2 regions of the Glutamicibacter sp. NPDC087583 genome follow, and region 2 is predicted to be linked to the other one. Evidence: riboswitches for the same ligand, from Rfam matches in the RefSeq annotation. Region 2 holds a riboswitch; the other holds the start of a gene.
What was found. Region 2 has a riboswitch for S-adenosylmethionine ahead of ACIOU9_RS08960 (hypothetical protein). Riboswitches for the same ligand answer to the same signal wherever they lie in the genome.

Region 1 (6,266 bases), on a different contig from region 2:
CCAAGCGCAAATCTTGCGCGCCTGTCCCAAGGCTGCGACTTGCTGTTCCATGAAGCTATTGATCTGGAGGCCATCGCTCGTAGCTACCCGCATGCTTCATCCTCCGAACTGGAAGCGAGCATGGGACATCATCGGCGCGCGCACACCACCGCAGAAGACGCAGGTCGAATCGCCCAGCGGGCTGGAGCACGGAACTTGGCGCTGCATCATTTGGTTCCCGCTGGATCTGGAATGGAAGTTTGGCAGCGGGCTTCGAAACAGTTCTCTGGCGGCCTCTTCGTGCCCCGCGACTTGGATATCTTCCATATCGCAAGTGGCACGGTTACCCAGGTGCGCTAGGGCCAAGGCCGGCAGCTATCCGTCAGGCGACTGGAACGATGGTCGATCAATTGCCCCGGGCCGACGGCCTTGAGCCCAGCACCGGCAAAGGATGCTGGGCTCGCAAGACCAAGGAATCTACTTTGATGCACCAATCGCCCACACGCGCGGAAGCTCGGTGCCATTGACCGCCAGGTCGCCAATCAACCTCGCCTTGAACACCCAGGGGTTGTGGTTGCCGGCGGTACGGGCATTGCGCCAGTGCCGGTCCAGGTTCTTGGTAACGCTCGTGGCGCTGGCGGCCAGCGCATCGAAAGCGTGGGTGATTGCGTTGAGGACCAATGGCGTGAGCACCACCTGCGCCTGGGCGCTGGCCTGCTCTGCCGCATCGTTGGCTGCTTCGTCCTCTTCCCCGGTCACCTCGCCGGTGTGCAGCGCCTGCGCAGTTTCATAGGCTCCCTGCAATGCCGTCGACACTCGTTCCACCGTTGCCGCGGCAGCGAAGGCCGCCGCGGAGACCTCGCCGATCACCTGCAGCAGCTGCGGGTCTTCGGCCGCCAGATTGGCCGCGGCATGGCTGAAGGTCCGCTTGCGCGCCTTCAGCTCGGCGGCGAAGTCGCGCTCGGCTGCTTTGGCGGAGCCGGCCAGAACAGCGAGCAGCACCTGCTGGTAGAAAGCTGTCTGGTACTTGAAACGCGTATCGAAGTCGATGAGGTCTTCTTCGGCGACAATCGCATCGGTGAAGGTGGAGGTGCCGGTACCCGTGGTGCGCTGGCCGAAGCCATCCCAGTCATCGGCCAGCTCGACGCCGGGCTGGTGGCGGTTGACTGCGGCGATCACGCGCTTTCCGGTGTCGGTGCGCTCTGCGTAGGTATCCAGCCAGTCGGCGAAGATCGAGCCGGTGGAGTAGTACTTGGTGCCGTTGATCTTGAATCCTCCCTCGCCGTCCGGGGTGACCTTGGTGATCACGTCCCCGACCTTGACGGTGCCGACCTCGGTCCAGGAGTTGCCCACCAGTTCTCCCGCCACGAAGCGGGCCAGCCACTTGTCGCGCCCCGGACCGGGGGCCGCAACCAGACGGTCCTCGACGAAGGCGAAGTGCGCGCGCAGCGCTTGGGCAATATTGGAATCCGCCGCCGCGAGATCCACGAAGAGCTCGAAGAGTTCGGGCAGCGTAGCACCGGCACCCCCGTGCGATTCCGGGACCCGAACCGCACCAAAGCCGGCAGCGGCCAGGTCCGCGACCTGCTGGTAGGGCAATTCGCCGGTGCGGTCGCGTTCGGCTGCGCCCTGCGCAATGCGCGCGAAGAGCGGTGCGAAGCGGTTTTTGAGGCCTGCGAGTCGATTGCCAGTTGCAAGTACAGTCATCGTTCAGTCCAATCCGGGAGAAGTTTTCTTAGGTGTACAGCGAGAGCGGCTGGGACTCTCCGCGCAGGAAGTAGGCGCCGACCTCGATCTTCTTGTAGTCCACTGGGTCGTGCAGCGAATGGGTGCGCACATTGCGCCAGTACAGGTCCAGGCCCACCGAGTTCGCAGTCGAAGATGAACCGGTCACCTCGAAGATCCGGTTCGCCACCTCCACTCCCACCTCAGTGGAGACCACCTTGGCTTCAGCAATTTCCACGGCCAACGCCGCTCGTTCGGGCTGGGTGACTTCCCCGGCCTTCGAGAGCAGGGCATCGAATTTCCGGCCCAGCTTCTCGGTCAGCGCCGCCACTGCTGCGGTGCGGGCTTTGAGCTCTCCGACGGTGCGCTGGAAGATCGGGTCCTGCGAGTAGGTCTCTGCCTGCGAGAACAGCCAGGCGTTCTTGCGGCCCAGCAAGATCTGCTTGCCGCGCTCCAGTGCTCCCTGGGCGATGCCCAGGTAGAAGTTGGCGAAGGCCAACTGGATACCGGGGGTAAGCAGGGTGGAGACCGGTTCATCGGTGACGAATCCCAGCAAGTCCCCTGCTTCGAGCCGCACGTTGTGGAACTTCAAGGAATTCGACGCGCTCAGCCGCTGTCCCAGGTAGTCCCAGTCGTCAACGATTTCCAAGCCATCGATATCGCGTGGCAGAACCAACGCGAGAATCTGCCCGTCGTATTCTCCGCCCTGGACCAGCGCGTTGATGACGATGACCTCGCCAACACCGGAACCCGTGGAGAATCGCTTGGCTCCATTCAGTCGGTAGCCGTCCCCTTCGGCGCTCAGCGTCAAATCCGGATCAACTGGATTCACCGAATCGCCCCAGAGCCAGCCACCTTCCACGGTGCGCTGCCACCATGCCCCTTGCGCTTCTGCTGGGGCGTAGAACGCAATGCCGGACTGGTTGATGTAGTGGTAAGCCAGCAACTGCGAGATGGAGCCATCAGCTGCGGCCAGTATGCGGACCGCTTCGAAAGCCGTTTCCCAATGGGCTCCGGCTCCGCCGAATTCTGCAGGCACCAAGAGATTGAGCAACCCGGCTTCGCGCAGCAGCTGCACTTCGGCGAAAGGCTGGGCGTTCTTTCGGTCGCGTTCGAGCGCGTCAGCCGCCAGCTTGTCAGCTACTTGCTGGGCGACGTCGCGCCAATGAGCCAGTTCAGCTTCATCAGCAGTGCCGGTGTAGGGCACGCGCGGCAATTGGGTATCCAGTACAGTCATCTTCGTTCTCCTCTTGGGCTATGGATTCCGAAGGATGCAGAAAATCTGCGGATCCATCGAACCTGGCGTTAGCACTACCTGCGGAGTGCAGGCTTGCTGCGGCATCTCGGAGCCAGGTCTCTCAGCCGCTCTGGATGGGTTGTGCTCCGAGTCAAGCATTACTGGCAGGTCCTCGGGAAGGGCGCTGTCATGCGGAGGAACAGCAGGACAAAATACGTCATCTTCGCGCCTTCGCCCTGCCGGAAAACGGGCGGATAAGACGTCATATGACCTTCGCATGACGCAATTGGCATGCCGGAACTGGATCTCAAGAGCGTTCCCGCAGGCATCGATTGGGAACACAGCGTGGATCAGGGCACTTCCATGCGACCGCATAGAATGGCCATTCAAGATCAATCGGCAGAAGAGGCGGCAAGTGGATCCAGCAGGCGTGATTGCCTTCATGTTCGGGTTGCTGAGCATAACGCTGGTCGCAGCGTTCCTCGCCCCGATGGCACGGGACCGGAAGCTCGCTCGCAATGCGGCGATCGGCATCAAGACGCGCCACACCTTGGCCAGCGATGGGGCCTGGCTCGCCGGGCATCAGCAGGCTGCGCCCCTGCTTGCCGCGGCTTCCTGGGCCGGTTGGGCGGCATTGGCCAGCGCAGCAGTTCTCTGCCTGCTGGGCCAATTCGGTTTCGCCTTCGCCGCGACCGGAACCGGCTACCTGGCCGCCATCGCGTTGCTGGTGATCTCGACTGCCACAGCGAATAAGGCCGCGCGGAGCTTCCCGGCGGCAGGCCTGGGCTAATCCAGCACTGCTTAAAGCAACGGATCGCGCCATCTGCCGATGGCGCGATCCGTTGCTTTCTTGGAAGGCGTGCTGCTAAAGCAGTACGGCTCCCAGGACCAGTACAGTCAGGAACCCCGCGGTGCCCTGGATGGCGGTAGCCACGCTCAGGGTCTTGTAGGCGGTGATCACCGGAATGCGGCTGAGCTGCGAGACGACCCAGAAGTAGGAGTCGTTGGCGTGCGAGACAACCATCGCACCGGCGCCTACTGCCAATACGGATAGCACCATGCCCAGCTCCGAACCCAAGCCCAGGGAGCCGAGCATCGGAGCGACCAGCGCGGAAGTGGTCACCATTGAGACGGTGGACGAGCCCTGGGCGGACTTCAGTGCAGCGGCGATCAGGAATGGCACAGCCAGGCCCAAGCCCAGTCCGCTGAGTGAATCCGAAAGAATCGTGGTCAGATCCGACGCGGCCAGGACCGCGCCGAAGCCGGCGCCGGCACCGGTGATCAGCAAGATCGGAGCAGCGGTGCGTACAGCTTCGTTCATCTGCTCATTGAAGACCGCCAGCTTGCTGCCACCGCTCAAAAGAAAAGTCGATGAGATCAAGCCGAAGATCAGCGCAATAACCGGCGTCCCCAGGAAGGAAAGGATTTCCAAGGCAGCGCCTTCGCCAATCGGGTGCGAGGGCAGCTTCGCAATGGATGCGGCACAGATCAGCACCAGCGGAACCAGGATCGGCATGAAGGCCAGCGCCGGGCTGGGCAATTTTCCGAAGCTTGCACGCAGCTGCTCATAGTCGAGTTCGGAGATGTCATTGTGGTCGTCGCTTGGCAACGGGGTCCATTGGGACTTGTTGAAGCGGCTGGCGTAGGCCAAGCCGGCAAGTGCCGAGATGGCCGCAACGGGCAATCCGACAGCGATGATCAAGCCCAGGTTATCGGCAACGCCGATGCTTTCGGCTGCGGCCAGCGGGCCCGGAGTTGGAGGCACCATGGTGTGGGTCGCGTACAGGCCGGTCATCAGGGCGATGGAAGTTGCCAGCCCAGAGACCCCGGTACGCAGGGTGATGGCTTTGCGCAGCGAGTTGAGCACCACGTATCCCGAGTCGCAGAAGACCGGAATGGAAACGATGTAGCCGATAATCGATAGCGTCAGGTTGGGGAACCGGGTACCGAGGACCTTGATCAGCGCATCTGCCATGGAGATCGCGGCGCCGGATTTCTCCAGGATGACACCGATCATTGTTCCGAACAGGATCACCAGTCCGATATTTCCCATGGTGCTGCCAAAGGCCGTGGTGACCGTCGAAGCCACGTCGGCCAGCGGAATCCGGTAGGCGAAGGCCGCCAGGATAGCGGCGCCAACGAGGGCGAGAAATGGGCTGATCTTCAGGCGTGCTGTGACCATCACGATGGCCACAACAAGGATCAGCAGAACAAGCAGTTCGTACACGGCGGGTTGGCTCCTTTGCCAATATCGGTAGTTCTCTGCGTCCAGCCCGCAATGGCTCAACGGGTGGACCAGCCCTGTCGGCAAAGCCGCTCAAGGCTTTGCCCGTTGGGCTAGATGCCACCGTGCCACCCCGGTTTCGGGCGCAAAGATCGATCATCCTGCCAATACTAGGAAAAGTGACCCCGAATACCTATGGGCACACGACCATATTTGCCTGGGTTCGAAAGAGCCAATGTGTGCAAACATCCCACCCTTCCCAGCCCCGGCGCCAGCTCCCCTCGTTTCCAGGGCCTAGAAAACATGCAGCTGGCCCAAGGCCACTCTCGCGTAGATGGCATGCTGGAGTTTCAGGGATTCGCTGGACCGCCGAATATCGACGCCGCTGACCTGGCTTATCCGCTCAAGTCTTTGCACCAAGGTATTGCGGTGAATATGCAGATCCGTGGCCGCTTGGCTCATCGAAGCAGCTGTCGCAACGACCAGCAGGGTTCTGGCTTGTTCCTCATTGAGCTGCATCGCTGGAGCAGCTGCATGTTCCAGGCTGCGGGCTGGGGTGCGGGCGATAGCCACAGCAATTTCCCGGCTCCACATGCGGCGCCGTGTGTGGGATGGCACGAGTGCCGGATAGCCCACCAATACGCGCAGCACTTCGGTTTCGGCCATGAGATCCTCGGCCTTTTCGACAGGCGCGGAGACCAGGAAACGTTCCTGGTCCATGCGCTCGGGAGCGAAAGCTGGCTCGCTGGCAGCGCAAAGCCTCCAGTACGCGCCGGAAAGGCTAACCCATGACGTGCGGTGATGATCCTTCGCCGGCTCTTCGAGCGACGGATCCCCCACGCTTCGGGGCAGCCAAGCTTCAATGCATTTCGGCCCGCGCAAACCATGCGCTGCGAGCGAGCGGTCGATCACTTCAGGCGCAACGCGACCGGCGATCAACGCAGAAATAATGTCGCGGGCTTCGGTCTCGCGCCGCGCGCTGCGAGAGTGCTCGCGTTCCTGGGCAAAGAGCAATTGAACGGTCAGTGCAATCAGGCCGGCCAGCGGTTCCACCTCGTGGGGAGCTCCGGTCACGCCCACAACGCCGCAGAGCTGGTCGTT
Region 2 (6,266 bases):
TTCAGGAACCTCGAAGAGGGTACCGACCTCCATGCCCAGCACTTCGCACAACCGCAAAAGAGTGGAAACCGAAGGGCTGGTCAGGTCGCGCTCCACACGCGAGAGGAAACCCTTGGTCAGTCCGGATAGCTCGGCGACCTGGTCAATGGTCATACGCTGGGTCTGGCGCACCCCGCGCAGCCTCGCACCGATATTGATCGCGGCACCGGTTGGTTCAACTGGCAAGGTTTTCATCGTTTGGCTCCTCGACGTTTTCTGCAGCAACAACCGCAACCACTTTGGCTTCAAGGCCTGCGGGGCAAGTTTACCAATGGTAAACACACCGCGCCCTCTACCGCGAGACTGCAGCGCTCACTAGACTCTGCCCATGGACAGCACCAAGGACAAGCTCTGCGGGTACCTGAACGACGCGCGCGAGAATGCGATCTACAAGGCAGAAGGCCTCGCCGAACACCTGGCACGCACTCCGCTCACCCCTACAGGCACCCATATCCTGGGAGTACTGCACCATTTGGCGATCAATGAATACGAATATTTCGGCACCTGCCTCAAGCGCAGGGCCGATGACCGCTACGTTCGCGAATTCATTGCGCCGCATGATCCCGACGCGGATTTCCTCCCGCCAGCAGATATGGATGCGCAACAGCTGATCGGCCTGTATCGGAAAGCCATCGCCTTCGCCGATGAAGCCATCAGCGATCTGCCCCTGGACTGTCCCGTAGAGGTACCGTGGTGGGGGCCAGCTGGCAAAACCACCTTGGACCACCTGCTCATCCATGCGCTCGCCGAAACCTCCCGGCATGCAGGGCATCTGGATATTATCCGCGAGCAGCTCGATGGCCGTGCTGGCTGGACCGCGCAACTGGATCTGCTGCCCGGCTACACCGCGGGGCAATGGGCCGAACAACGCGAGAAGCTGCAGCAACTGGCCAATGCCTTTGCCCCGGGCAGCTGAGCCGCAGTCATATTACGCATTCGGACTTCACCGGGCCCTACCGCCGGCGGTACCATCGGAAATGTTGCTTCACGAGACGCGGCGCCAAGCTCCGACTGGCCGCGCACCAACCCCAAGTTCATGGGTGGTTCGGATGAGGAAGCGGTCCGCGCATCAACAGGTGCACGGGCAAGAGCTCGCAAGAGAGTTGACCTCCATGGCATATCCGATTCTGCCCGTCATCGACCGCCAGACCGGCCAAGTGCAGTTCAAGGCCGAGGGGCGCTGGCGCACCCGCTACGTTGCAGATCCGCTCAGGCTTGAACGGCTCATTGCCCGTTGCGCCCGCAGGCCGACCTATGATCCGGCCACTTCTGAATTGCAGCTGGTGCTGCCGGTAGCCGGAAATCCCGCGGGCAAGAGAATTGCTTTTAGCCTTGCCAAATTCCCAAGTGCAGGAGCCCTGACTAAACTGGGTGGTTGATCCGATCCACGGGTTTCATTGGAAAATCCATGTTCCAGGAGAGTCATCGTCGCGATGCCACAGCACCCAGAAACCGAACCTACCAAAGCGCAGATCCAGCGATGGCGCAAGTATCTCGCAGATGAAGTCGCCGAAGGCTCCATCTACAGGGCCCTCGCGGAAAAGAAAACCGGTCAAGAACGGCAAATCCTGCTGGGCCTTGCAGAGGCGGAAGCCCGCCACGAATCCCACTGGCGCGTCCTGCTCGGCGAGCATTTCAAGGAAGTCCGCCCGTCGCTGCGACGCACCATGCTGCGTTTCCTGGCATTGCATTTCGGTTCGGTCTTCGTGCTGGCCATGGCCCAGCGCTCCGAAAGCAGTTCGCCCTACCGCGACGACAAGGACGCCACCGCGCAGATGGCGGCCGACGAACAGGTCCACGAAGAGGTCGTCCGGGCGCTGGCTACAGCAGGCCGTGCGCGCCTTTCGGGCAACTTCCGCGCTGCGGTCTTCGGCGCCAACGACGGGCTGGTTTCCAACCTGGCGTTGATCATGGGTATCGGTGCGACCGGTGTTTCAGCGACCTTCGTGCTGTTCTCCGGTGTTGCCGGTTTGCTGGCCGGCGCACTGTCCATGGCAGCTGGCGAATACGTCTCGGTGCGTTCCCAGCGCGAGCTGCTGACCGCCTCGCGACCAACCCAGGTCACGCTGACCGCCGCCCCGAACCTCGATCTGGACGCCAACGAGCTGGTGCTGATCTACAAGGCCCGCGGCATGAGCGATGAAGATGCAGCGCACCGGGCCGCAGAACGCATGGGCCTGTTCACCTGCGATTGCAACCCCGACTTCTCGTTGAACCCGGAAGGCCGCGGCGAAGAACTCGAGAAGGAGCACCAGGAACTGGGGTCGGCCACCGGCGCGGCGGCCACCTCGTTCATCCTTTTCGCTTCCGGCGCGGTCGTGCCGATCCTGCCTTATATCCTTGGGCTCTCCGGCATGACCGCGATCCTCGTCTCGGTAGTCCTGGTAGGCGTGGCCCTGATGATCACCGGAGGGATCGTGGGACTGCTTTCCGGTGCCTCCCCGCTCAAGCGCGGCCTGCGCCAGCTAGCCATCGGCTGGGGCGCAGCGGCCATCACCTACTGCTTGGGCCTGATCTTCGACGTCAGCATCGGATAGCAGCCTGCTGCGATTCGAATGCCGGTACAGCTTTGGCTCTACCGGCATTTTCCATGCCGTGCTCTAGCTGTTCTCCGGCCGCCGGGTACGCCGGCGCAGGGTTTGCATGCTCTGGATGAACTCCATCGCTTCTTCGGCGGTTTCCACCAGAGCAATCTTCTGTTCCATGACACGGTCCTTGGCCAGGGCCTGAAGCAGCGGCCAAGCAGGCAGATCCCTCGTCCAATAGTCCTTGCCGATCAGCACCATCGGCACCACGCGAGCACCGGTAGCGTAGTAGTTTTCGCAGGCATCCTGGAAGATTTCCTGCACCGTGCCGGCGGCCCCGGGCAGAACTACCAGCCCGCCGTTGGACTGCTCCAGCAAAATCGCTTCACGAATGGAATTGGTGAAGAACTTGGCAATCTGGGTGGCAAACAGATTCGGCGGCTCATGGCCGTAGAACCAGGTTGGCACGCCCAGGGACTGCCGCTGGCTCGGGAAACGCTCCTTGACCATCAGCGCAATTCTCGCCCAGCCGGTGCGCTGATGGATCGCATCTGGCGCTTCGGCCAGCATCTGCAATGCCGTAGCGACATCTTCTTGCCCGTAATCGGCCAGCCACGCACCGGCGTTGGCGGCTTCCATTGCGCCGGGGCCTCCACCGGTGGCGACCGCGTAGCCGGCCCGGGTAATCATGCGCCCAAGCTCCAAAGCTTGCGCATACTGCGCAGTGCCCCGGCTCATCGCATGCCCGCCCATCACCCCGATAATCGGGGTTTCCTTGAACGTGCCCTCGTACACCGCCGAGACCAGCGCCTGGCCAATGTGGTGATCATGCAGGGTTCTTGCCAGCGCATTGCTATCGCTATCGGAATTCACCGCTGCATGCTGCTGGGAGTACGCGTAGATCTTCGCATCAGGCACATGCTCGTAGGTCTGCGTCCGGATCCCCGAGTACAACTCATGCGGCGAATACAAGCCGCGAGCCACCGTCTCGAAGGGAACCTCCTCCCCCGAGCTCATGCACAGCCCGCCAGTGGCTTGCACGATCTGCGCTCCTTGCGCGGAATACTGGCAATCGATGAATAGCGCTTCGGAAAGATCCAAGGATTCCAGCACGGTATCCCGTTCGCGCAGATCAACACGGTGCACTCGCCAGCCTTTTCCGCGTGCGCGGTGGGAAGCCAGCGCTTCGGCTGCGAGACGGTCGAATTCAACGAGCGTCGTTATGTTCACTGCGCGTGCTGGAAGGTAGGGCCACACTTGGGACATGCGTCAACGCTACGTCATAGATAGTGATTATTCACAGAAAGGCCCTTCAACTTTCGCGAAGGCCCGGAACGTGAAACGATGAGAGGATGATTGAATCTGTTCCACCAACCATTGATGCCCGCCACTTATTGGCTTTTCTGGGCAACGTTCCTTTCTTCTATGGAAAGAACCTGGCTGCAGAAGCAAATTCCGTGGTTGACGTGGAATTCGACGAAAGCACCCACCAGATCGAAGGCACCGTCACCGATTCTGGCGAAGAATATTCTCCGATGATCCAGGTCCTCATGGACGGTGGAGAGTGGAAGATCGAATCGTGCGAGTGCACCTGCGACGCACCGGGCATCTGCTCGCACATCGCGGCACTGGCTATTGTCTCCAACAAGATCGCTTCCCAGCCACGCCCCGTGCCTGCCCGGGAAGAGAAGCCGAACACAGTTTGGTCGCAGCAAATCGATTCATGGTTTGAAGAGTCCGAGCCGGGCCCGGCCGATGGCCTGCTTGGTTCGCAGCACGATCCGGTAGTGCCGATGGCGCTTCAGTTCCTGCTCTTCGATTCGAAGGACGCCACCCAGCAGCAACAATGGATGCCGACCGGAACCATCCCGCACCCGACCCGCAATAAGCGCTTCCGCTTGGGAGTGCGCCCAATGGTTCGCAACACCGAAGGCCGTTGGGTTCGTGGCCAGCTTCGCTGGACCACCCTGGGCTTCAAGACCTACGGCTGGAACCTGCTGCGGGCGCAGCACCACTGGTTTACCCGCTTTGCCTCCATGGCGCGCAGCGACAGCCAGCTGCAGTTCAAGGTGGATGAAGACTGGCTGTTCCTGGACGAGTACGCTTCCGAGCTGCTCTGGCCACTGCTTGACCAAGCTGATGAGCTGGGAATTCCGCTGATCACGACCCGATCCGAGCAGCGCGTGCGCATCGTTGCTCCAGCCAGCTTCAGCATGCAGGCCTCCCTGGATGAGCAACGGCTGCAATTGGACGGTGTCCTGCACATTGCAAACCAGGATCTCATTCTCGATCCGGAGGCACCAAGCGGTGTCATCGCCGAGCATGGTTTCTATGCCCAGTTGGCTCAGCCTGATGAGATTTGGCTCGCGCCAAGTGTTGAGCCGATTCCTGACGCGCACCGCCGCTGGTATGTTGACCGCCGTCCGGTCACCGTGCCTAGGCCGGAGATCAACGATTTCTTTGAATCCTCCTACCCGCGTTTGGCCCGCCGTTTCGAGCTGCGTAGCGTTAGCGACGAGCTGGAATTGCCTGCTTTGAAACCGCCCTATGTGCAGGCGACCGTGGTCTACAAGCGCGAATTCAACGAGAATAACGAACCGAACGACACCGCCGCGCTGGACTTCCAGATCCTCTACCCGGGGATCCCTGGCGACCAGGAAGTGTATGACCTTGAGGCCGAGGAACTGCTTCAGGCCGCAGTGCATGAAGTTTTCCTGGTCCATGAAGAAAGCGGCAATCCCAACTTGTCGCCGAAGTTCTACGCCCGCGATGACACCATCGATTTCGTCACCGAGATCCTCCCCGCGCTGGAACGCATTCCTGAAGTCAAGCTGGTTGAGAAGGGTACCCGGCCGAAATTCCGTCAGCTGCGTGAACTTCCTCAGCTGAAGATCAATGCCGTGAATCATGAACGGACCGACTGGCTGGACCTTGGCTTGCTGATCACCGTGGGCAACCACGAGGTTCCTTTCTCGCAGATCGTCGAGGCCATGAGCAATGGCCAGATGAAGCTGCGCCTGCCGGATAACACTTGGTTCTCGTTGAACCACCCCATGTTCGCCAAGCTCAAAGCCCTCGTTGACGAGGCCCAGGCAATGAATGACAAGCCGAAGGAGGGAGACCTGAAGCTTACGGTCTTCCAAATCTCATTGTTCGAAGAACTTGATGAGATGGCTGAAGGCATTGACGGCGCGGACTTGTTTATCGCACGCATGCGTTCACTGCTCAAGGTCGCTGAAGCCCACCACGCGCAGGTGCCGAACACGCTGAACGCCCAATTGCGCCCTTACCAGGTTGAAGGGTTCCACTGGCTCTCTCGCCTGTACGAAGGCGGATTCGGCGGAATCCTCGCCGATGACATGGGCTTGGGCAAGACCTTGCAAACGATTGCCCTGATTCTCCATGCCCACAAGCTCTGGGCCGATCCGCAGGCATGTGCTCAGCTGCCCGCAACCCAGCGCACCCGTCTGCCGTTCTTGGTCGTCGCCCCGAGCTCGGTGGTTTCCAACTGGGAAATGGAAATCAACAAGTTCGCCCCATCCTTGCGGGTAGTCAGCGTCGAGGGCACCTTGCCTTCGCCACGGCAGCTGAGGGAACTGGCCGAGAATTACGATGTCATTCTCACGACCTATACCCTGTTGCGTCTGAACGACGAGATTTACGAGGCGCAGCGCTTTGCCGGCTTGATCCTCGATGAGGCGC

Region 1: it holds a riboswitch for S-adenosylmethionine, as region 2 does, so the genes downstream of both, ACIOU9_RS12860 (acyl-CoA dehydrogenase family protein) here and ACIOU9_RS08960 (hypothetical protein) in region 2, are expected to answer to the same signal.

What each region holds. Positions count from the first base shown of each region.
Region 1 covers NZ_JBIUWY010000004.1:293,969-300,234, reverse strand. The annotation lists gene ACIOU9_RS12870 (MBL fold metallo-hydrolase) at 1-339, shown strand, start outside; gene ACIOU9_RS12865 (acyl-CoA dehydrogenase family protein) at 457-1,686, opposite strand; gene ACIOU9_RS12860 (acyl-CoA dehydrogenase family protein) at 1,715-2,941, opposite strand; SAM riboswitch class I at 2,992-3,082, opposite strand; gene ACIOU9_RS12855 (SdpI family protein) at 3,357-3,731, shown strand; gene ACIOU9_RS12850 (GntP family permease) at 3,807-5,168, opposite strand; gene ACIOU9_RS12845 (CdaR family transcriptional regulator) at 5,460-6,266, opposite strand, start outside.
Region 2 covers NZ_JBIUWY010000002.1:607,459-613,724, forward strand. The annotation lists gene ACIOU9_RS08950 (helix-turn-helix domain-containing protein) at 1-234, opposite strand, end outside; gene ACIOU9_RS08955 (DinB family protein) at 368-955, shown strand; SAM riboswitch class IV at 1,023-1,136, shown strand; gene ACIOU9_RS08960 (hypothetical protein) at 1,152-1,418, shown strand; gene ACIOU9_RS08965 (VIT1/CCC1 transporter family protein) at 1,473-2,576, shown strand; gene ACIOU9_RS08970 (LOG family protein) at 2,640-3,830, opposite strand; gene ACIOU9_RS08975 (DEAD/DEAH box helicase) at 3,917-6,266, shown strand, end outside.